Regions from separate parts of the Buttiauxella cochleicola genome, predicted to be linked through region 3. Evidence: predicted binding sites of a transcription regulator. Region 3 holds the regulator's gene; each other region holds the start of a gene.
What was found. Region 3 encodes CRP, which controls carbon source genes, mostly activating them, when cyclic AMP is high. Its sites were predicted from a motif close to ATGTGANNNNNNTCACAT; they were not measured.
Positions count from the first base shown of each region.

Region 1: a site for CRP is predicted at 3,166-3,183, ahead of focA (formate transporter FocA). Genes of this name have one in related genera too.
Region 2: a site for CRP is predicted at 2,403-2,420, ahead of LVQ79_RS05150 (enolase C-terminal domain-like protein). Genes of this name have one in related genera too.

Region 1 is NZ_JAJSOU010000007.1:69,786-76,964, forward strand. Features, by position in the region: gene serC (3-phosphoserine/phosphohydroxythreonine transaminase) at 1-87, opposite strand, end outside; gene LVQ79_RS11300 (DUF421 domain-containing protein) at 248-940, opposite strand; gene ycaO (30S ribosomal protein S12 methylthiotransferase accessory factor YcaO) at 1,079-2,836, shown strand; gene focA (formate transporter FocA) at 3,242-4,099, shown strand; gene pflB (formate C-acetyltransferase) at 4,153-6,435, shown strand; gene pflA (pyruvate formate lyase 1-activating protein) at 6,636-7,179, shown strand, end outside.
Region 2 is NZ_JAJSOU010000003.1:159,964-167,142, forward strand. Features, by position in the region: gene pdeB (cyclic di-3',5'-guanosine monophosphate phosphodiesterase PdeB) at 1-210, opposite strand, end outside; gene LVQ79_RS05145 (GntR family transcriptional regulator) at 356-1,078, shown strand; gene LVQ79_RS05150 (enolase C-terminal domain-like protein) at 1,066-2,265, opposite strand; gene LVQ79_RS05155 (PTS transporter subunit EIIC) at 2,570-3,940, shown strand; gene LVQ79_RS05160 (methionine ABC transporter permease) at 3,992-4,663, opposite strand; gene LVQ79_RS05165 (methionine ABC transporter ATP-binding protein) at 4,648-5,439, opposite strand; gene LVQ79_RS05170 (MetQ/NlpA family ABC transporter substrate-binding protein) at 5,436-6,245, opposite strand; gene LVQ79_RS05175 (isopenicillin N synthase family dioxygenase) at 6,264-7,179, opposite strand, start outside.
Region 3 is NZ_JAJSOU010000002.1:41,601-48,779, reverse strand. Features, by position in the region: gene pabA (aminodeoxychorismate synthase component 2) at 1-247, shown strand, start outside; gene argD (bifunctional acetylornithine/succinyldiaminopimelate transaminase) at 345-1,565, shown strand; gene LVQ79_RS02515 (YccS/YhfK family putative transporter) at 1,569-3,653, opposite strand; gene crp (cAMP-activated global transcriptional regulator CRP) at 3,844-4,476, opposite strand; gene LVQ79_RS02505 (OsmC family protein) at 4,792-5,196, shown strand; gene LVQ79_RS02500 (phosphoribulokinase) at 5,216-6,097, opposite strand; gene LVQ79_RS02495 (YheU family protein) at 6,211-6,429, opposite strand; gene LVQ79_RS02490 (hydrolase) at 6,431-7,179, opposite strand, start outside.

The sequences.
Region 1 (7,179 bases), on a different contig from region 3:
CCAGTCGCAGAGTTCATGTTGCGCACGACGAAGCACTTCAGCCGGCAGCATTGCCGGACCGGAACTAAAATTGTATACCTGAGCCATTTCCCCTCACCACGCTTAGAGCAATAAGTTTTATCACGCTATCGGTTTTATCACTCAGATGCAGAGGCTGCAACGGTTAATCAGGCATGGCCAGGTAATGTGCGCAAAATCACACAACATAATCAACTAGTCGCTGAAGTAAACGCCCGATAACTGCCCGTCATGTCACTCGCGTGGCGGTGCTGGCTTTGACCCATTTCAGATGTTTACAACGTGGGCATGCTGCTTTAACGCCCGCATTAAAGGTAAGCACTTCGCTGCAATGTATGCAGGCGTAATCGCCATCTTCAGGAATCACTTCGAAACGTTTGCTGCAATACTCCGGCAAAATAGATAAACCAGGCCGGACAAGATCGTCGGGGAAGTAATAAACGCTAATCTGGCCGTTAGTTTCGAGTATCGCCAGGCGCACCTGCCCCAAATGCTCCACACCATGCAGTCGTAGCTCCATAAAAAACTCAAACTCGGTCATGTTCTGGGCGTTCATTTTCTCCCACGCAAACTCACCATCTTCGATAATGACAGCCGGTTTCCCTTCCAGAAGGTTTTCCAGTTTTTCACTGTGGCTCATCAACCACATGACCAGACGATACAAACAGGCCAGAGTAATGAATACGACAAACACAGGTAGCATCGGGACATCATGATAAAACGCCACATCCCCTGCCGCCGATCCAAGCGTCAGTATAATTAGCACTTCAAAAAGCGACATCTGCCGTACGCCACGCCGTCCGGTTATCTTCAAAAACAGGAACACTAATATAAAGGTGTAGAGACTACGAAAAGCCACTTCCCACAGAAAATCGAGAGGGACTTCGTCAAGAGCCATCCGTTGGAGATCAAAAGTCTTCATTTATACCGCCATAACAGTAGGTTACTGACAGTAAGCATAGCCTGTTATGCTAAGGCCGCCTGCGTGCTGCTGACGATGGCGTCAGTCTGCTAAAACCCGTATCATTGCGCGCTTTGCGTACGACAAAAGTGAAACCTCATGACTCAAACCTTTATTCCTGGCAAAGATGCCGCTCTGGAAGACTCCATCGCTCGCTTTCAGACCAAACTCGCCGATCTTGGCTTTAATATAGAAGAAGCCTCCTGGTTAAACCCAGTACCGAACGTCTGGTCAGTGCACATCCGTGATAAAGACAGCGCGCTTTGCTTTACCAATGGTAAAGGCGCAACTAAAAAAGCTGCTTTAGCTTCAGCGCTGGGTGAATATTTCGAACGTCTGTCGACTAACTATTTCTTTGCTGATTTCTGGTTGGGCAAAACCATCGCCAATGGCCCGTTTGTGCATTATCCAAACGAGAAGTGGTTCCCAATCCCAGAAGATGAGCAATTGCCGGAAGGCATCCTGGACTCTCGTCTGCGCGCGTTTTACGACCCTGAAAACGAAGTCACCGCAGGTATGCTTATTGACCTGCAATCGGGTAATGAAGAGCGCGGTATCTGTGCACTGCCATTCACCCGCCAGTCCGATCAAGAAACTGTGTATATTCCGATGAACATCATCGGCAACCTGTATGTTTCAAATGGGATGTCCGCAGGGAACACCGCAAACGAAGCTCGCGTACAAGCACTATCTGAAGTCTTCGAACGCCATATTAAAAACCGCATTATTGCCGAAAGCATCAGCTTGCCAGAAATCCCGCAGGAAGTGCTGGCACGTTATCCGGGCGTGGTTGAGTCTATTGCAACACTTGAAGCTGAAGGTTTCCCAATCTTCGCGTATGACGGTTCATTAGGCGGCAAATACCCAGTTATCTGTGTTGTGTTATTCAACCCGGCAAATGGCACCTGCTTTGCCTCGTTTGGTGCTCACCCAGATTTTGGCGTTGCGCTGGAACGTACCGTAACAGAACTGCTGCAGGGCCGTGGTCTGAAAGACCTCGATGTATTCACCCCACCAACCTTTGACGACGAAGAGGTGGCCGAACATGCAAATCTGGAAACTCACTTCATTGATTCCAGCGGTCTGATCTCCTGGGATATGTTTAAGCAAGATGCTGACTATCCATTTGTTGACTGGAGCTTCTCCGGCACAACAGAAGAAGAGTTTGCCACGTTGATGGCAATTTTTGATGCTGAAGACCAGGAAGTCTACATCGCTGACTACCAGCATCTGGATGTTTACGCTTGCCGCATCATCGTGCCAGGCATGTCTGATATTTACCCGGCTGAAGACCTGTTACTCGCAAACAATAATATGGGCTATCACCTGCGCGACACTATTCTGGCACTGCCGGGCAGCGAGTGGGAAAAACAGGATTATCTCAATCTCATCTCGCAGTTAGATGAAGAAGGCCATGATGATTTCACTCGTGTGCGTGAACTGCTGGGCCTGGCGACCGGTAAAGACAACGGCTGGTACACGCTGCGTATTGGTGAGCTGAAGGCCATGCTGGCACTGGCGGGTGGCGATACCGAGCAGGCGCTTATCTGGACTGAATGGACGATGGAGTTCAACGCCTCTATTTTCAGCGCTGAGCGTGCGAACTACTACCGTTGCCTGCAAACGTTACTGCTTTTAGCAATGGAAGAAGATCGCCAACCGCTGCAATACCTGAATGCCTTCGTACGCATGTACGGCGCCGAAACGGTTGAAGCTGCAAGCGCCGCCCTGAGTGGCGAAGCTGCATTCTATGGCCTGCAAGCTGTAGATAGCGATTTAAAAGCCTTCCCTGCGCACCAAGCGTTGTTAAGCGCGTATGAAAAATTGCAACGCGCAAAAGCGGCATTTTGGAAATAAAGTCAAAAACTAAAACTCAAGCTACGTAAACCTTAATGTTTACGCTATATTACGGGGCGATTTTTATTGCCCCGTGTTTTTATTGTCAGCATAATAATTTCATATGTAACTCAACGGTTAAATATTGGTGAAATATTATTAAATTATGCTGCAAATATTGTTGTCAAATTATTAAAATACTCCATTCTAATTAACCACTCAACAAAGCTTAGAGGGCAAATATCAAATTACGTTATAAAATTTAAACTTTATTTTTATAATTAGTATCAATACCTTACACTGAAAAACAGGTAAACACCTGCTTTTATCAGGCCTATAAGCTTGGCGAGATATGATCCATATCAATTTTTACTCTATAATGCTTTGTTAGTATCTCGTCGCCGAATTAAATAAGAGAGAGTTAGTGTGAAAGCTGACAACCCTTTTGATCTATTGCTCCCAGCCGCTATGGCGAAAGTCGCCGAAGATGCTGGCGTCTATAAAGCAACAAAACACCCGCTGACTACGTTTTATTTAGCGATCACTGCGGGCATGTTCATCTCGATTGCCTTTGTCTTTTACATCACTGCTACTACAGGTACTGCAACCATTCCATTTGGGATTGCAAAACTGATTGGTGGAACTTGCTTCTCCTTAGGGCTTATCCTTTGTGTCATCTGCGGTGCCGACCTTTTCACCTCTACGGTGTTAATCGTTGTTGCGAAAGCCAGCGGGCGAATCACCTGGGGTCAGCTAGCCAAGAACTGGATTAACGTCTACGTCGGAAACTTGGTTGGTGCATTGCTATTCGTGGTGTTGATTTGGTTGTCAGGCATGTATATGACGGCTAACGGTGCGTGGGGTCTGAATGTGCTTCAAACCGCAGACCACAAAATGCATCACACCTTTATTGAAGCTGTTTGCCTCGGTATTTTAGCTAACTTGATGGTCTGTCTGGCTGTCTGGATGAGCTACTCGGGTCGCAGTTTGATGGACAAGATGTTTGCTATGATCCTTCCGGTCGCCATGTTTGTTGCTTGCGGTTTTGAGCACAGTATCGCAAACATGTTCATGATCCCTTTGGGTATCGTAGTACGCAACTTTGCAAGCCCGGAATTCTGGACCGCAGTTGGGTCGTCTCCGGACAATTTCACACACTTGACCGTACTGAATTTCATCACTGATAACCTGATCCCAGTAACCATCGGGAACATCATTGGTGGCGGTGTACTGGTTGGGTTGACGTACTGGGTAATTTATCTGCGCGGTGGCGATAAGCACTAAGTGCTAACCATTGTTCAGGGAATAAGAAATCCACATTAGAAGGTAGGTGTTAAATGTCCGAACTTAATGAAAAGTTAGCCACCGCTTGGGAAGGTTTTGCTAAAGGCGACTGGCAGAATGAAGTCAACGTGCGTGACTTTATTCAGAAAAACTACACCCCTTACGAGGGTGACGAGTCCTTCCTGGCAGGTGCTACAGACGCAACTACCGCTCTGTGGGACAACGTTATGGAAGGCGTTAAACAGGAAAACCGCACTCACGCGCCTGTTGACTTCGACACTGATCTCGCTTCCACCATCACCTCTCATGATGCTGGTTACATCAACAAGTCCCTCGAAACTATCGTTGGCTTGCAGACTGATGCTCCACTGAAACGTGCAATTATTCCGTTTGGTGGCATCAAAATGGTTGAAGGTTCTTGCAAAGTATACGGTCGTGAACTTGACCCAATGCTGAAAAAGATCTTCACCGAATACCGCAAAACCCACAACCAGGGTGTGTTTGACGTTTATACCAAAGACATCCTGAACTGCCGTAAATCAGGCGTAATCACCGGTCTGCCGGATGCTTACGGTCGTGGTCGTATCATTGGTGACTACCGTCGCGTAGCGCTGTACGGTATCGACTTCCTGATGAAAGACAAATTTGCTCAGTTCAACTCTCTGCAGACCAAACTGGAAAACGGCGAAGATCTGGAAGCAACTATCCGTCTGCGTGAAGAAATCTCCGAGCAGCACCGTGCTCTGGGTCAGATCAAAGAAATGGCTGCTAAATATGGCTGCGATATCTCTGGTCCTGCTAAAAATGCTCAAGAAGCTATTCAGTGGACTTACTTCGGCTACCTGGCTGCGGTTAAATCTCAGAACGGCGCTGCAATGTCCTTCGGTCGTGTATCCACCTTCCTGGATGCATTCATCGAACGTGACCTGAAAGCAGGCAAAATTACTGAGCTTGAAGCACAGGAAATGATTGACCACCTGGTCATGAAACTGCGTATGGTTCGCTTCCTGCGTACCCCTGAGTATGATGAGCTGTTCTCTGGTGACCCAATCTGGGCGACCGAATCTATCGCCGGTATGGGTGTAGATGGCCGTACTCTGGTTACCAAATCTAGCTTCCGTTTCCTGAACACCCTGTACACCATGGGGCCGTCTCCGGAGCCGAACATCACTATTCTGTGGTCTGAAAAACTGCCACTGAACTTCAAGAAGTTCGCAGCTAAGGTTTCCATCGATACCTCTTCTCTGCAATACGAGAATGACGATCTGATGCGTCCTGACTTCAACAACGATGACTACGCAATCGCATGCTGCGTAAGCCCAATGATTGTTGGTAAGCAAATGCAGTTCTTCGGTGCTCGTGCTAACCTGGCGAAAACCATGCTGTATGCAATCAACGGCGGCGTTGATGAAAAACTGAAAATTCAGATCGGTCCTAAAGAAGCGCCAATCATGGCTGACGTTCTGGACTACGATAACGTTCTTGACCGTCTTGATCACTTCATGGACTGGTTGGCTAAACAGTACGTCACCGCGCTGAACATCATTCACTACATGCATGATAAGTACAGCTACGAAGCGTCTCTGATGGCTCTGCATGACCGTGACGTTGTTCGCACCATGGCTTGTGGTATCGCGGGTCTGTCTGTTGCAGCTGACTCCCTGTCTGCAATCAAATACGCGAAAGTTAAACCTGTTCGTGACGAAGACGGCCTGGCTGTAGACTTCGAAATCGAAGGCGAATACCCAATGTTCGGTAACAACGATTCTCGCGTAGATGATATCGCTGTTGACCTGGTAGAACGTTTCATGAAGAAAATTCAGAAACTGACTACTTACCGTAACGCTATCCCGACTCAGTCTGTTCTGACCATCACCTCTAACGTGGTTTATGGTAAGAAAACCGGTAACACCCCAGACGGTCGTCGCGCTGGCGCTCCATTCGGTCCAGGTGCTAACCCAATGCACGGTCGTGACCAGAAAGGTGCTGTTGCCTCTCTGACTTCCGTTGCTAAACTGCCGTTTGCATACGCTAAAGATGGTATCTCTTACACCTTCTCTATCGTTCCTAACGCACTGGGTAAAGACGACGAAGTTCGTAAAACTAACCTCGCGGGTCTGATGGATGGTTACTTCCACCACGAAGCGTCCATCGAAGGTGGTCAACACCTGAACGTGAACGTAATGAACCGTGAAATGCTGCTGGATGCGATGGAACACCCTGAGAAATATCCTCAGCTGACCATTCGTGTATCTGGTTACGCTGTACGTTTTAACTCCCTGACTAAAGAACAGCAGCAGGACGTTATTACTCGTACCTTCACTCAAACCATGTAATTCACGGTTTGTCTGAAAAGGCGTACAATACAAGGCTCCACCTCGGTGGGGCCTTTTCTTATGTCAGAACCGGTTTTGCAAGATAACTGCTACGTTTAAGTTATCTCGCAAAATCGATTCGACGCGGCAATCAAGACTTAGACCGCGCTCAACCTGGTTCTTGCTTTAGGGCATGGACCAATACTGGAGAGAACACCGCAATGTCAGTAATTGGCCGAATTCATTCCTTTGAATCCTGCGGTACCGTGGATGGTCCCGGTATTCGTTTTATCACCTTCTTCCAGGGCTGCCTGATGCGCTGCCTGTATTGCCACAACCGTGATACCTGGGATACGCACGGCGGCAAAGAGATTACCGTTGAAGAACTGATGAAAGAAGTGGTGACCTATCGCCACTTTATGAACGCTTCTGGTGGCGGCGTCACAGCGTCTGGTGGCGAAGCCATTCTGCAGGCCGAATTTGTACGTGACTGGTTCCGCGCCTGTCGTAAAGAAGGCATTCATACCTGTCTCGATACCAACGGTTTTGTCCGTCGCTACGACCCGGTGATTGATGAATTACTCGAAGTGACCGATCTGGTGATGCTGGATTTGAAACAGATGAACGACGAAATTCACCAGAATCTGGTTGGCGTCTCAAACCATCGTACGCTGGAATTTGCGCGTTACTTGTCCGATAAAAACGTTAATGTCTGGATTCGTTACGTTGTTGTACCGGGCTGGTCTGATGATGATGACTCTGCAC
Region 2 (7,179 bases), on a different contig from region 3:
ATTAAAGCGGTTAATATCATTAATCGCAGAAACAGCTTGGTCGATCACCTTGTCAGTGCGAAGCAAAGCGTGATCGGCAAACTCTACTAATTCATCGTGAAATGCGTGTTCGGCATTACGATGAGCAAGATAAATGCTTAACAGAATGGGTAGCAAAACTGCCAAAATAAGTACACCGCTTACCAGGCTGATGAGCTTTCGGGATGTCATTCTTTTAGACCCAGTTAAGAAGTTAGTTTTTATAATGGTTTTTCATAGACGAGAACAGTGTATCTCACATGAATAGGCGATGTTATGTTTTCCTCTGCCTATGCGGTGGGATAACCTGTGAAAGTGAGTGACTGGTGAGCAATAAATGAAGAAAAAAGAGTTTGTTATTCAGGATCTGTTGAGCAAAATTTATCAGCACAACGATAACCAAAGGCGAAAATTACCGCCTGAGCGCCAATTAGCATTGGAATATGATGTCTCGCGTTTCACGATTCGTAAAGCGCTGGAAAAGCTGGTCAGCATTGGGGTCATTGAGATTATTCAGGGCTCCGGGATTTGGATTAATCCGCAGGCCAGAAATAACCCATTGGTCTATAACTCCATCACCGAAAAGCATTTCGACCAGATAGCCTTTCGCATGGTTAATCTGCATAAGAAATTACCCAATCGCGAAGAGCAGCAAGTATTTGGTCTGGGTAAAGAGGACTACATTTGGCAATTTTGCCGCCTGCGTTATGTTGAAAATCAAAAGATACAAATTGAAATTTCGCGCATGCCAGTACAGGACTTTCCCGATCTGAATCAGCAGGTCATCGAGCGCTCGATTCAACAATATGTGCTGAGTAAAGGGTTGTGGATTTCGCACCTGTTAACCAGTTATCAGGCGGTAGCAGTCAGTAAAGAGCAGGCGGTATTGCTGGAGTGTAAAAAAGGTATCCCGGCGATGCACATCATCAACCGGGGAATTCTTGAAGGAGGACGGGTTTTTGAAATCAGCGATATCATTGATATCAATTATTCCTGTACCTACGTTACCCCCTATAACCACGATAATTTGGCCTGGCGGCAGGGCATTCAGGGAGTGTGAATGGCTCCGTTAGGTAAGCGGCTTTGCGTCCACTCATGTGGGCGATACTCCACCGGGAAGGTTTCCGCTCTTTGTTGGTCGAAACCTACGCCAATACCCGGTTTTTCAAGCGGATAAATATAGCCCTTCTCCGCAACCGGGCTACCTGGAAAGACCGATTCGGTATTTGGCATATTGGGAATAAATTCCTGAATCGCTGCATTGTGCAGATGGATATTTAAATGGGTATTTACCGCTACGCCAATTGGCGTCATATCCGATGGGCCATGCCATGCCAGGCGTACACCGAATGCCTGACATAGAATAGCGAGCTTCAATGCAGGGGTGATTCCACCGATTTGCGAAACGTGGCAGCGGATAAAATCGATGCGGCGATTAACAATCAAATCATGCCATTCGGCAGGGTTATTAAATAGCTCCCCTAAAGCAAGTGGAACCGAAGAATGCGCGCGAACCTGTTCAAGCCAGGCGCTTTGTTGCGGCGGTAGAATGTCTTCGATAAACCATGGCTGGTATGGCTCGAGAGCTTTTGCCAGTTGCACCGCTTGTTGTGGGAACAGACGCTCATGTACATCGTGAAGTATATGGAACTGGTTGCCGTACTTTTCGCGCAGAGCCTTAAACATTGCCACAGTATTGGCCATGTATTCGTCCTGATCGTAGTAGGCGCCCTGAGTAGGTGTCTTTGTGGCATGCAACCCCTGAGGTGTTCCGCCATAAAACCCTAACTGACAGCGAATGTAGCGATAACCTTGTGCCAAAAGTTTGTCGACTTCCAGATACAAGCCTTCAAGCGTTTCACTGGCGGCGTGGCTATATGCCGCGATAGCGTCTTTCGATTTACCGCCCAGAAGTTGGTATAGCGGCATTCCTGCCAGCTGGCCTTTGATATCCCAAAGTGCCATATCGACACCTGCGATAGCGTTATTGATAACCGGTCCGTTGCGCCAGTAAGCGTTGACCATCATCAGCTGCCACAGATCTTCAATGTTATTGGCATCGCGCCCTATTAGCAGTGGTTTGAGATATTCATCGACCATCACTTTTACCGCCAGGGGGCGTTGCTGGAAGGTCGCACATCCATGACCTATTACACCCTTATTGGTGGTGACACGCACCGTAATCAGGTTGTGACGGTCAGGGCGGGTAATAAAACATTCAATATTTTCAATAATGGTTGGTTGCACGAGATTACTCCACAGACCTTGTCAATCGCGGTCATTTACTCATCAATTAAAGGCTTCTGTTATTTACTATCACCTTATTTTTATATGTGGGTAAACCATTATTTTTGCTTATTTTTATTGGTCCGTAAAATAGTTGAATGTGACCTAAATACCATACCAATTTGTTAGTTTGATGTGTTTGATGCCCTTTGTTAGGCGTAATTGTGATGTTGCTCAAAGTTTATTGGTTTGTTTTGGTTCTTTCGATTCTCTACCATCTCAGGCATTCAACACATAATAATTAGTAATTCTTTGGGAGCGACAGATGGGGACTCGTGATGCAATTAATAATATTATTCACCTTGTAGGTGGTGCGGATAATATTAACAAAGCCTGGCACTGTATGACGCGCTTGCGCTTCTCTCTGATTGATGAGAATAAAATTGATCAGTCCGAAATTAAAAAAATCCCCGGTGTATTAGGGGCGCAGATTCAGAGTGACCAATTCCAGATTATTATTGGCCCGCAGGTGAACAGTTGGTACGAACAGCTGAGCAGCGCGCTGGATACATCTGGTGAGCAAATTGCCCCCGCGACTCACAAGAAAGCCCGTAAAAGCCTGGTGTCGATGTTTATGGATACCGTATCGGGCGTGTTTGGGCCGATTGTTCCCGCTATCGCTGGCGCCGGGATGATCAAAGGTCTGTTAGCAGGCTTGATTGCACTTAAATTCGTTTCGGCAAAAAGCGATACGGTAATTGTCATCGATTTAATTGCCAGCGGCGTGTTCTATTTTTTACCGTTTTTCCTCGCTATCTCTGCGGCACGTATCTTTAAAACTAATGAATACCTGGCCGCAGCGGTGGCGGCCTGTCTGATGTATCCATCGCTTATCGAAGCAGCAAAGTTACTGGCAAGCCATGCGCCGAATGCTGTCGATACGTTCTATTTTCTGAACGTGGTACCGGTTTCGGTATTTAACTACGCCTCAAGCGTGATCCCGGTGATTTTCTCGGTTCTGGCCCTGAGCTACATCCATCGATGGGTGGACCGGTTTATGCCAGATGTATTGAAAACGGTATTTACTCCGACGCTCACTTTGTTCCTCGCCGCGTTAGTTGCGCTGGTGGTGATTGGGCCATTGGGGATCTATTTGGGTAAAGCGTTGGCGTGGTTTATTGAAGGGCTGTTTGGTGTATCCGCAAGTTTTGCAGGATTGGTAGTGGGAGCCATTCGCCCGGTAGCGATTTTGACCGGAATGCACCATGCGATGACACCAATCGCACTGCAAAACTTTACCGACCGCGGCTACGACATGCTGATGCCAATGATGTTTATGGCTAATATGGCGATTGCCGGATCAACGTTTGCCATCTGGAAGCAAAGTAAATCTCGCGAAGAAAGATCGGTGGTTCTGCCCGCGGCTATTTCCGCATTACTGGGTATTACCGAACCTGCGCTGTTTGGTGTTCTGACGCGCTACAAGAAAGCGTTTATCGCCGCCACGGTTGCCAGCTCCATCGCCTCGGCATTTATTGCCTTCTTTGGTGTGCGTTTGTATGGCTATATTTTATCGAGTATTTTCAGCCTGCCGGCTTACATCGGGCCATACTTTATCTTTGCTTTGATGGGGGTGGCGCTGGCATTGGGATTGTCATTTACGCTGACTACTTTGCTAGTGCGCGAGAAAGCCTGAAAAACTGGCGGATGACGCTTGCGCTTATCCGCCCTAAGAAAGATTGCGAAATTAACGTCGGTGCGCCAGGCGGCGCACCAGACGGTCTCCAATACTTTGTACTAATTGCACCATCACCACCAGAATGACAACGGTGCCCACCATGACCTGGTCATTAAATCGCTGATAACCGTAGCGAATTGCAAGATCTCCCAGGCCGCCACCGCCAATCACACCAGCCATCGACGAAAAGCCGATTAGCATTACGATGGTAAGGGTGATCCCTGCCAGCAGAGCAGGCAGCGCTTCGGGCAGCAGTACTTTGCTGATGATATGCCAGACATTTCCTCCCATGGATAAAATGGCCTCAATGCGACCTTTATCGACCTCATCTAACGCGTTTTCTACTACCCGCGCAAAGAAGGGGAAGGCGCCAATTGTTATCGGAACCACTGCGGCTGTGCTGCCTAACGTGGTGCCGATAATTATGCGGGTAAAGGGGATCAGCGCAATTAATAGCACAATAAACGGCAGTGAACGACCGATATTCACGACACTACCAATGACCTGATTGAATAGCGGAGCGGGCAATACTCCATCACGGCGAGTGAGGAATAACAGCACCCCCAATGGCAATCCAATCAGCACGGTAAAGAGTGCTGCGAGGCTGACCATGTACAGCGTATCCAGTGAGCCATCTAACAGTAATGGCCATAAATCATCCCAGTCTAGGCGACTTCGCATAATAGACTCCTTGTCACGCCGATACGGCGTAAGAATGCTTGTTCGGCCGCATCTCCAGGGAGTAACGCCTGGCGCAGACGGGAGCTGGGGATGAGCAGTAATTCAGACAACGAGCCGCTTTCTATAAGCCTGCCGTTTTCCAGCAATGCTGCGTGGTCGCAAATAGCTTTCACGACTTCAAGTTGATGGGTTATCAGCACAATGGTGACCCCCAGTTTATGGTTAATATTTTTTAGTAGTGCCAGCACGGACGCGGTAGTTTCACTATCTAATGCGCTGGTTGCTTCATCACACAGCAGAACATCAGGATGAGCAGCCAGCGCGCGAGCAATCCCCACACGCTGTTTTTGCCCACCGGAAAGCTGAGAAGGAAAAGCCTGTGCTTTATCGCTAAGGCCGACTAACTCGAGTAGCTCAGTGATGCGTTTTTGCCGCTCTTCACGGGGAAGTCCCGCAATTTCTAACGGTACGGCGATGTTGTCCGCCACATTTCGCGCATGAATCAGGTTGAAGTGTTGGAATACCATTCCGGTGCGTTGGCGGTGTACCCGCAACTCGCGATTATTAAGAGTGGTGATATCGACACCTTGCATCAGAATGCGGCCCGAAGTGGGCCGCTCCAACAAATTAAGGCAGCGAATCAAGGTGCTTTTTCCAGCGCCGCTGCGCCCGAGAATGCCGTAGATTGCGCCGTCTGGCACAGTCAGTGAGACATCATCCAGTGCCGGTTGGCCTCCTCCGGCATACACTTTGCTCAGCCGCTCAAGGGTTATCATGACTGTGGCGTAGCAACCGGGATCACTGAGCCATTAAATTGCTTGCGAATAAAATCAGCAACCTGCGGTGATTGCAGATCTTTCGCCAGCTCCTTGATGCGTGGATCGTTTGCCAGATTTGGGTTGGTGACCAGAATATTGGCATACGGGTTATGAGTGGCACTTTCCAGCCCCAGCGCATCTTTTGACGGAGTTAACCCAGCTTCCAATGCGTAGTTACCATTAATCACGGCTAAATCGACATCATCCAGCGAACGCGGCAGTTGCGGTGCTTCGATTTCAATTATCTTCAGCTTTTTAGGATTGCTGGCGATATCGCGCGGTGTCGCCTGGTTTTGCGCTGCATCTTTAAACTCAGGTTTCAGGGTGATAAGCCCTTTGTCCTGCAAAAGATAGAGTGCCCGACTTAGGTTGGTGACGTTATTTGGTAAGGCGATGGTGGCGTTTTCCGGCACCGCTTTCAGGTCTTTATATTTGTGTGAGTAAATCCCCAGTGGCTCGATGTGAACAGTGGCCGCAACGGTGAATTTTTTACCTAACGCTTTCTCCTGGTCGCGTAAATACGGAACATGCTGGAAGTAGTTGGCGTCCACATCGCCGTTGGCCAGCAGTTCGTTGGCATTTACGCCGTTACTGAGCTCAATGACTTTGAGTTTTAAATTAGGATCGATTTTCTGCACAAAGGCCAGAATTTCTGCGTGTGGTACAGCATCTGCTGCAATACGTAAGGTATCTGCTGCTTGAGCACTGAAAGCCAGAGTCAAAGACAACGCGATCCCTGCCAGTTTAAAAGAGGCATATTTCATGGTGGTTTCCTTCAATATTTAAGCGATGAGTTCAGTGCTGCTACGCAAGACATCCGGATAATAACGTTCTGCCACGTCGGGATGAGATCGCAGGCGGCCTTTCAGGTAATTCCAGCCAACATCACGCAGTAACGGGTTGTGAGGATCGCTTTCCGGGCCATGAGCCTGGCTTGCAAGCTCAGGAGGCAATGTATAAACCGGAACCACGGCATCTAACTGTGCGCCGAGGAAAAATGCGATGGACTGGCGCTCCCGCCCTGGCGGTGGAGAAACCACTCGATGAACCGTGGCGCGCAAGTAGCCATTGGTTGCCAATTCAAGCAACTCACCAATATTTACCACAAAGCTACCGAGCAAGGGGGCTGCATCTATCCAGTTATCGGGGTTGACTTCAACCTGTAAACCCTGCTGCCTGTCTTGTAGCAGAAAGCTTAGGAAGCCGGAGTCCTTGTGAGCGCCAACACCCTGATTGCTATCGGTAGCCTGTTGGCCAGGATAGCGAATCAGCTTGATATGCTCGTTGGGTTTGTTGCCATACAGGTCATCAAAGCTATTAGCCGGTAACTTCAACGCTAATGCAAAAGTGCGTAGTAATTTCAACGCCACAGCGGTCATTTCACGCTGAAATTGCAACAGAGTCGGCTTGAGAGTTGGCAACGATTCAGGCCACAGGTTGGGCCCTTGCAGACGCAGCCAGCCAGGTTGTGATGGACTGACGGAAAGTATCGGGCGTTCAGCGCCAATATCAAATTGCTCACGCCAGTCAGGTTTACCACGTGTTAATTCGCTGGCGGCGCGGTTATAACCGCGAAAATGCGGGGAGTGAATCATCGCGACTTTTTGTTTTTCTGCGTCAGGCAAAGAGAAAAACAGCTGGGCTTCATCCTGAACGGCCTGTTGCAGTTCCGGGCTGATGCCATGATTTATCAGATAA
Region 3 (7,179 bases):
TATCTCGCATAGCAATCACGGTGTTTTCCACAGCCTGAACAACCCTTTAACCGTAACGCGTTATCACTCCTTAGTGATCGACCCCGCCACCTTACCCGACTGTTTTGAAGTGACCGCCTGGACGGATAAGCAGGAAATTATGGGCATTCGCCATCGCGAACTTGACCTGGAAGGTGTGCAGTTTCACCCAGAAAGCATTCTCAGCGAGCAGGGACACCAGCTGTTAGCCAATTTCCTTAAACGTTGATTTTTTATTGCCAGTTAATGATTTTTTATGCATATTTCATGATTATATTTTCATTTTCTCATGAAGCTTTCACGCGTAAAAAGGGGATGGGCAATAAATGGCAACTGAACAATCAGCAATTACCCGCGCAACTTTCGATGAAGTTATTTTGCCGATTTATGCACCGGCAGAGTTTATCCCGGTAAAAGGTAAAGGTAGCCGCGTATGGGATCAACAAGGGAAAGAATATGTGGATTTCGCAGGTGGGATTGCTGTTACTGCGCTAGGTCACTGCCATCCAGCTTTAGTTGAAGCGCTAAAAACTCAGGGCGAAACGTTATGGCATACCAGCAACGTTTTCACCAATGAACCCGCTCTACGCCTTGGCCGCAAGCTGATTGACGCCACTTTTGCTGAACGCGTGCTGTTTATGAATTCCGGCACCGAAGCGAATGAAACAGCCTTTAAACTGGCCCGCTACTACGCTTCCACGCGCCATAGCCCGTATAAAACCAAGATTATCGCTTTCCATAACGCCTTCCATGGTCGCTCTCTGTTTACTGTTTCAGTTGGTGGGCAACCTAAGTATTCCGATGGTTTTGGCCCGAAACCAGCTGACATCATTCATGTGCCATTTAATGATTTGCACGCGGTAAAAGCCGTGATGGACGACCATACCTGCGCGGTCGTGGTTGAGCCGATTCAGGGTGAGGGCGGCGTTACGGCGGCAACACCAGAGTTCTTGCAAGGCTTGCGCGAACTGTGTGATGAGCACAAAGCTTTGTTGGTATTTGATGAAGTGCAGTGTGGCATGGGGCGTATCGGTGAGCTGTTTGCCTATATGCACTACGGCGTGACGCCAGATATTTTGACCAGCGCAAAAGCACTCGGCGGTGGCTTCCCGGTCAGCGTGATGCTGACGACTCAGGAAATTGCATCGGCGTTTCATGTCGGTACACACGGTTCAACTTACGGCGGTAACCCTCTGGCCTGCGCGGTCGCGGGCGCGGCGTTTGATATCATCAACACACCTGAAGTGCTCAGTGGTGTGACGGCGAAGCGGCAACAGTTCGTCAGCCATTTACAACAGATCGATGAGCAGTTTGATCTGTTTAGCGATATCCGTGGGATGGGGTTATTGATCGGTGCTGAGCTCAAACCGCAATACAAAGGCCGCGCACGTGAGTTCCTTTACGCGGCAGCGGAAGAGGGTGTGATGGTGCTGAATGCCGGGCCTGACGTAATGCGTTTCGCACCTGCGTTGATTGTTGAAGATACCGATATTGAAGAAGGTATGAAGCGTTTCGCTAAAGCAGTTGCGAAGGTGATTAAAGCGTAATACTTAGCCTGGCCGTCGTAGGCGGCTTAGCCAGATGCCATGATGTGGCCGTTGACGCCAGGCAACCGAAGATATGGTATGCATGGTGCTCAGATGGCCCAGTATCCGCTGTAAATGTTGTTCCATCGTACTTAATGGCCCGTTTGGAAGCCCTTCCAGCGGGTCGAGAATATTCGCGTCATTGGTTTCCCCCGGCCCATCATACTGAAGCCGCTGTTGGCATCGTTGTAGCGCGATTTCGCACGACTGCAGATAACGCTGGGCGAGATCCGGCGTCAGCATATTATGCTCGCGGGCGAGAGTCGTCATCGCATTGATGTGCTCGACGATAAACTGACTGTGCGTCACCCACAATTTCATATCCGCCAGATAATGCGAGTTAAACCCAGGTTCCTGCATCGCCTGGTTCAGGGAGTTAAACAGGGCGTTATGTGCCTGGTTAACCTTCATACGTTCATAAGCGAGCGGCGTTGGTTCGGGGTCATTACTTAGAATCAGGCGAATTGCATTTTGATCTCTTTCCAGCGCATCGTGGGCATTCTGGCGTAACAAGCCACTCTGCCATTGTGGCCACAGCCACACCATGCCGCCAAAGGCTATCAAGCAGCCTAGCAAGGTATCTATCAGGCGAGGGACGATGTACTGCTCGGCACTTAATGTTATCAATTGCAGGGTATAAACGGCGGTCACCGTAAAGCCTATCGTCGCCCAGCCGTAGCTTTTGCGAATAAACAGATAGCTCACCAACGTAATGACCAGCATCGCGCCCAGAGCAATGCTTTGCGGGAAGTGGAAGTGAAGCGCAATACCTGCGATGGCAAGGCCTGCAATGGTGCCAGCCGAACGGTGGAGAATACGAACTCGTGTGGCACCGTAGCCGTTTTGCGTCACGAACATTACCGTCATTAAAATCCAGTAGGGCTTGGGCAGATGTAAAAATGCACCCAGCAGACTGGCTATCGTGAGCATCACACCCAATCTTGCTGCGTTGCGAAGCGCCGCTGACTTCAATGATAAATAACTTTTCAATGCCGCCCACAACGGTAAACGGCGTTGCCGGTCTTCCATTAAATCACGGACATACAGTGGGCGTTGGGTGCGTAGCACGCGAGCGACACGGCTGAAGTGGTAATGGCAAAATTGCCCAACCGGGTTATCTGGATTTTGACGGGCGATTTTCTCAAGGGCATCGATCTGTTTTTCCATCGTAAAACGCTGTGGATAACGATGGTAAAGAATGTCGTCAGCCAGTACACGTAACCGCGCCGCGATGGTCTGTGCATTCCAGCGAATAACTGCTTCTGCATGGCTTTGCTCGACGAGCTTCTGAACTTCAGCTGGTTGGTGAAGGCTTACCGAGATGTGCTCTTGCAAATCCAATGCTACCTGGAATGCACGCAGCAAACGCTTGTAGCCGTTTTGCTGGTTTGCCGCCAGCATATGAAGCTGTTGGTAGCACTGGGTAATGAGATCCACCGCTTTTTGCTGACGAGCCAGCAGCGGTGGGAGCGCTTTTTCCGGATCGGTATGTTGAGTCAGCATGCCGTATTTTGCTTCACAGTAATCTGCCAACTGCCGATAGAGCAGACTCAATGATTCCCGCAGTGGCTGCTCGCGCCACATCCAGAACCAAAACCAGTTAAATACGCCGTACCAAATCGTACCGGAGACATACAGCAGCATCGGTTTCCAGATCGGCATATTCCCGGCCATGCTGAGCGTAAATATGGCAGCAATGAGTGATGCGGGAAGCAGACGAGCGTGCAGGGAACTGATTTCTGCCGTGACACCCAGCAAGAGCGCCATCACAACAAGAATGACGGGCAGTGGCACAGTGGTGTAAAGCAGCAAAAGCTGCATGATCAAACTGCTGGCAGCAAACAGACAGCCACCGACGATCAGGCGTTTGAAGAAACGTTTGTGCGGAGTATCAAGACCGGCAATGTTGCAACAGGCAGGGACTAAAGAGAAAAGCAGACCAGACTGGAGATCGCCGACGAGCAAACCTACTGCCACCGGAAGGCACAGCACCAGCGTCTGCCGCAGTGCGTAGTTAACTTCGGGATGGTAGATCAGTCTTCGCCACATAAACCCTTCTTACTTAAAGCTGCAGCGGCGTTAGCTGCGTTCATTCACCCGAATCACTTACTTGAGTAAGCTCATCGGGATGAACTCACTTGCTGCCTTGCTGCAACTTCAATTAATCGGGTTTCGGATTTAGTTTTTTAGAGACAAAAAAGGCGTGTTATGAAGCAACACGCCATTTTTTAGACGGAGATTAACGAGTGCCGTATACGACGATCGTTTTACCGTGAGCGGAGATCAGATTTTGATCTTCCAGCATTTTCAAGATACGACCAACAGTTTCGCGAGAGCAACCCACGATCTGACCGATTTCCTGACGGGTAATTTTAATCTGCATACCGTCTGGGTGAGTCATTGCATCAGGTTGTTTAGCCAGGTTCAGCAGCGTCTGCGCGATGCGACCGGTAACGTCCAGGAATGCCAGGTTGCCTACTTTCTCTGAAGTGACTTGCAGACGGTTAGCCATCTGTGAAGACAGGCGCATCAGAATGTCTGGATTGACCTGGATCAGCTGGCGGAATTTTTTATAAGAAATTTCAGCCACTTCACAGGCACTTTTAGCACGAACCCAGGCACTACGTTCCTGACCTTCTTCGAACAGCCCTAACTCACCAATGAAATCGCCCTGATTTAGATAGGAGAGGATCATTTCCTTGCCCTCTTCATCTTTAATCAGAACAGCCACAGAGCCCTTGACGATGTAATACAACGTCTCTGCCTTCTCACCTTGGTGAATGAGTGTGCTCTTCGATGGATACTTATGAATGTGGCAATGGGACAAGAACCATTCGAGAGTCGGGTCTGTTTGCGGTTTGCCAAGCACCATGCGCGGTTATCCTCTGTTTTATAACTGGCTACCAACGACAGGACGCTAAACATCCTGTCTGGCGTTGCAAGTAATTAGAATATTCCCCACCTTGGGGAGATGGCATGCAAGTCATTCTTGCTGCCTGTAATTAGTGATGTCCTCTGCATACATGCATAACGTCAATGTATCGATGTAGCATCTGGATTGTTTTAGCATAGCTTTTGACAAGTGTCTCCTGTTGTCTCGTTTCAGCTTGACGCATGTCGCCTTCCGTTGCCAGATTTGCTGAATCTGCGTACTCTGAAAGGTAATTTTTCTACAGGAGTGAGTAGCATGCAGGCACGAGTGAAATGGGTTGAAGGGTTTACCTTCCTGGGCGAGTCCGCTTCAGGGCACCAGATCCTTATGGATGGCAATTCAGGTGATAAAGCACCAAGCCCAATGGAAATGGTGCTGATGTCCGTTGGCGGTTGCAGTGCAATTGACGTAGTTTCTATTTTGCAAAAAGGCCGCTACACCGTGACCGATTGTGAAGTGAAACTAACCTCTGAGCGCCGTGAAGAGGCTCCGCGTTTGTTTACGCATATCAATCTGCATTTCATCGTGACAGGCAAAGAGCTAAAAGATGCTGCAGTTTCCCGTGCAGTAGACCTCTCTGCTGAGAAGTACTGCTCTGTTGCACTGATGCTTGAAAAAGCGGTAAACGTTACACATAGCTATGAAGTGATTGAAGGCTAAAGAGTGAAAACGGGCGGGTTCAACCGCCCTGATTATTGATATTCCGACCTTCTGCCAGACGCTTAACCAGCGGTGTCATAATCAATTCCATCGCCAGCCCCATCTTGCCGCCCGGCACCACCAATGTATTGATATGCGAAATAAATGAGCCTTGTAGCATGGCGAGCAAATACGGGAAATCGATGTCATCCAGCCCGCGAAAATGAATCACCACAAAACTTTCATCCAGAGACGGGATGCCGCGAGCTGCAAATGGGTTAGAGGTATCAACAGTTGGGACGCGCTGGAAGTTGATGTGGGTGCGGGAGAATTGCGGTGTGATGTAATTGATATAGTCGTCCATAGAACGAACCACAGAGTCCATTACCGCTTCTCGGGAATGCCCGCGCTCACTGGTATCTCGCACTAACTTTTGTATCCACTCCAGGTTCACAATCGGTACCACACCAACCAGCAAATCGACGGCTTTAGCCACATCGTGCTGTGGCGTGACTACACCGCCGTGCAAACCTTCATAAAACAAAACATCAGTGGGTTCTGGCAATGGCTGCCATGGCGTAAAGGTTCCGGGGATTTGGTTCCAGGGTACGGCTTCATCGTAAGTATGTAGATACTTGCGTGACTTACCTTGCCCGGTTCTACCGTATTCAATGAACGTCTGTTCAAGCAAACCAAAGTCATTGGCTTCTGGGCCGAAATAGCTGATATGGCGCCCCAGGTCGCGTGCTTTACGAATAGCCATATCCATTTCAGGACGAGTGAAACGATGGAAACTGTCACCTTCGACTTCCGCTGCACGTAAATTGAGTTGCTGGAAGATTTTACGGAAGGCAAGGCTGGTGGTTGTCGTTCCCGCGCCGCTGGAACCTGTTACGGCAATAACCGGATGTTTGGCTGACATAAGGCAACAACTCCATGGGTGATCGCAAGTGTGTGTAAGTAAGGGCTGGCCCTCACTCTCAGGGAGATAGCTGGGTGAGGGTGGTTTTATTATGCAGTATAGAAGTTAAACGCTTAGCCGCGAAACTGCCCGCGAGCCATAATATTTACCGTTTCATGGAGTTCCGACCATACCAGCACAGCCTCACCACTTTGCAGCTGGCGCTTAACATCGGCCACTTTCTGCTCCAGTGAACGCTCTTGTTCACCATAATCGGTGCCTTCGCGTAATACAAAGGATTCAATCAGATTATCAAGCGTTTCGGGAGGAAGATCTTGCCAGGGAATCATCATATTACTGGTCCAGGAATTTATTCAGCCACTGTGGGATACGTTGCTCAAGCCACATTTCCGGGCGACGCAGCGTGCCACCAACAAATCCAACGTGCCCGCCGTAGCGTGTCAGCTGATACTCGATATTGGCAGGTAAGATAGCTTTATCGGGGATCACATGGTGATCCATAAACGGGTCATCTTTTGCATGGATGATGAGCGTCGGCGTTTTGATTTGTGGCAGCAGCGGCATCGCGCTGCACTGGCGGTAATAATCGATAGCGTCAGCAAAGCCGTGAATTTTTGAAGTAATCAAATCGTCAAACTCGCGTAGACGACGCATTCCTTTAAGCTGACGCATATCTACCGGGAGTGTGCCCGGATAGCTTCTTAGCTTACGTGCGGCATTCTTCTTCAGCAGATTCAAAAGATAGTGCTGATAAACGCGGGAGAAACCTTTTTCAATATGTGCGCTGCAATGTTCAAGCATCAGTGGGGCTGAAACCACTACACCAGCCTGAAGCGTACAATCGGCACCCTGTTTTGCCATCAGGCAGGCGAGCATGTTGCCGCCGAGAGAAAAACCGACCGCCGCCGTCGGTACTTTGCCATAACGCTCAGACAGCCAGTTTAAGAAGTAGCTTCCGTCTTCAGTTTCACCCGAGTGATAAATGCGCTTCATGCGGTTTGGCACCCCGCTACATCCGCGGAAATGCATTACCACGCCTAACCAGCCTTGCTTGCTGGCGGCCTCGATTAAACCATGGGCGT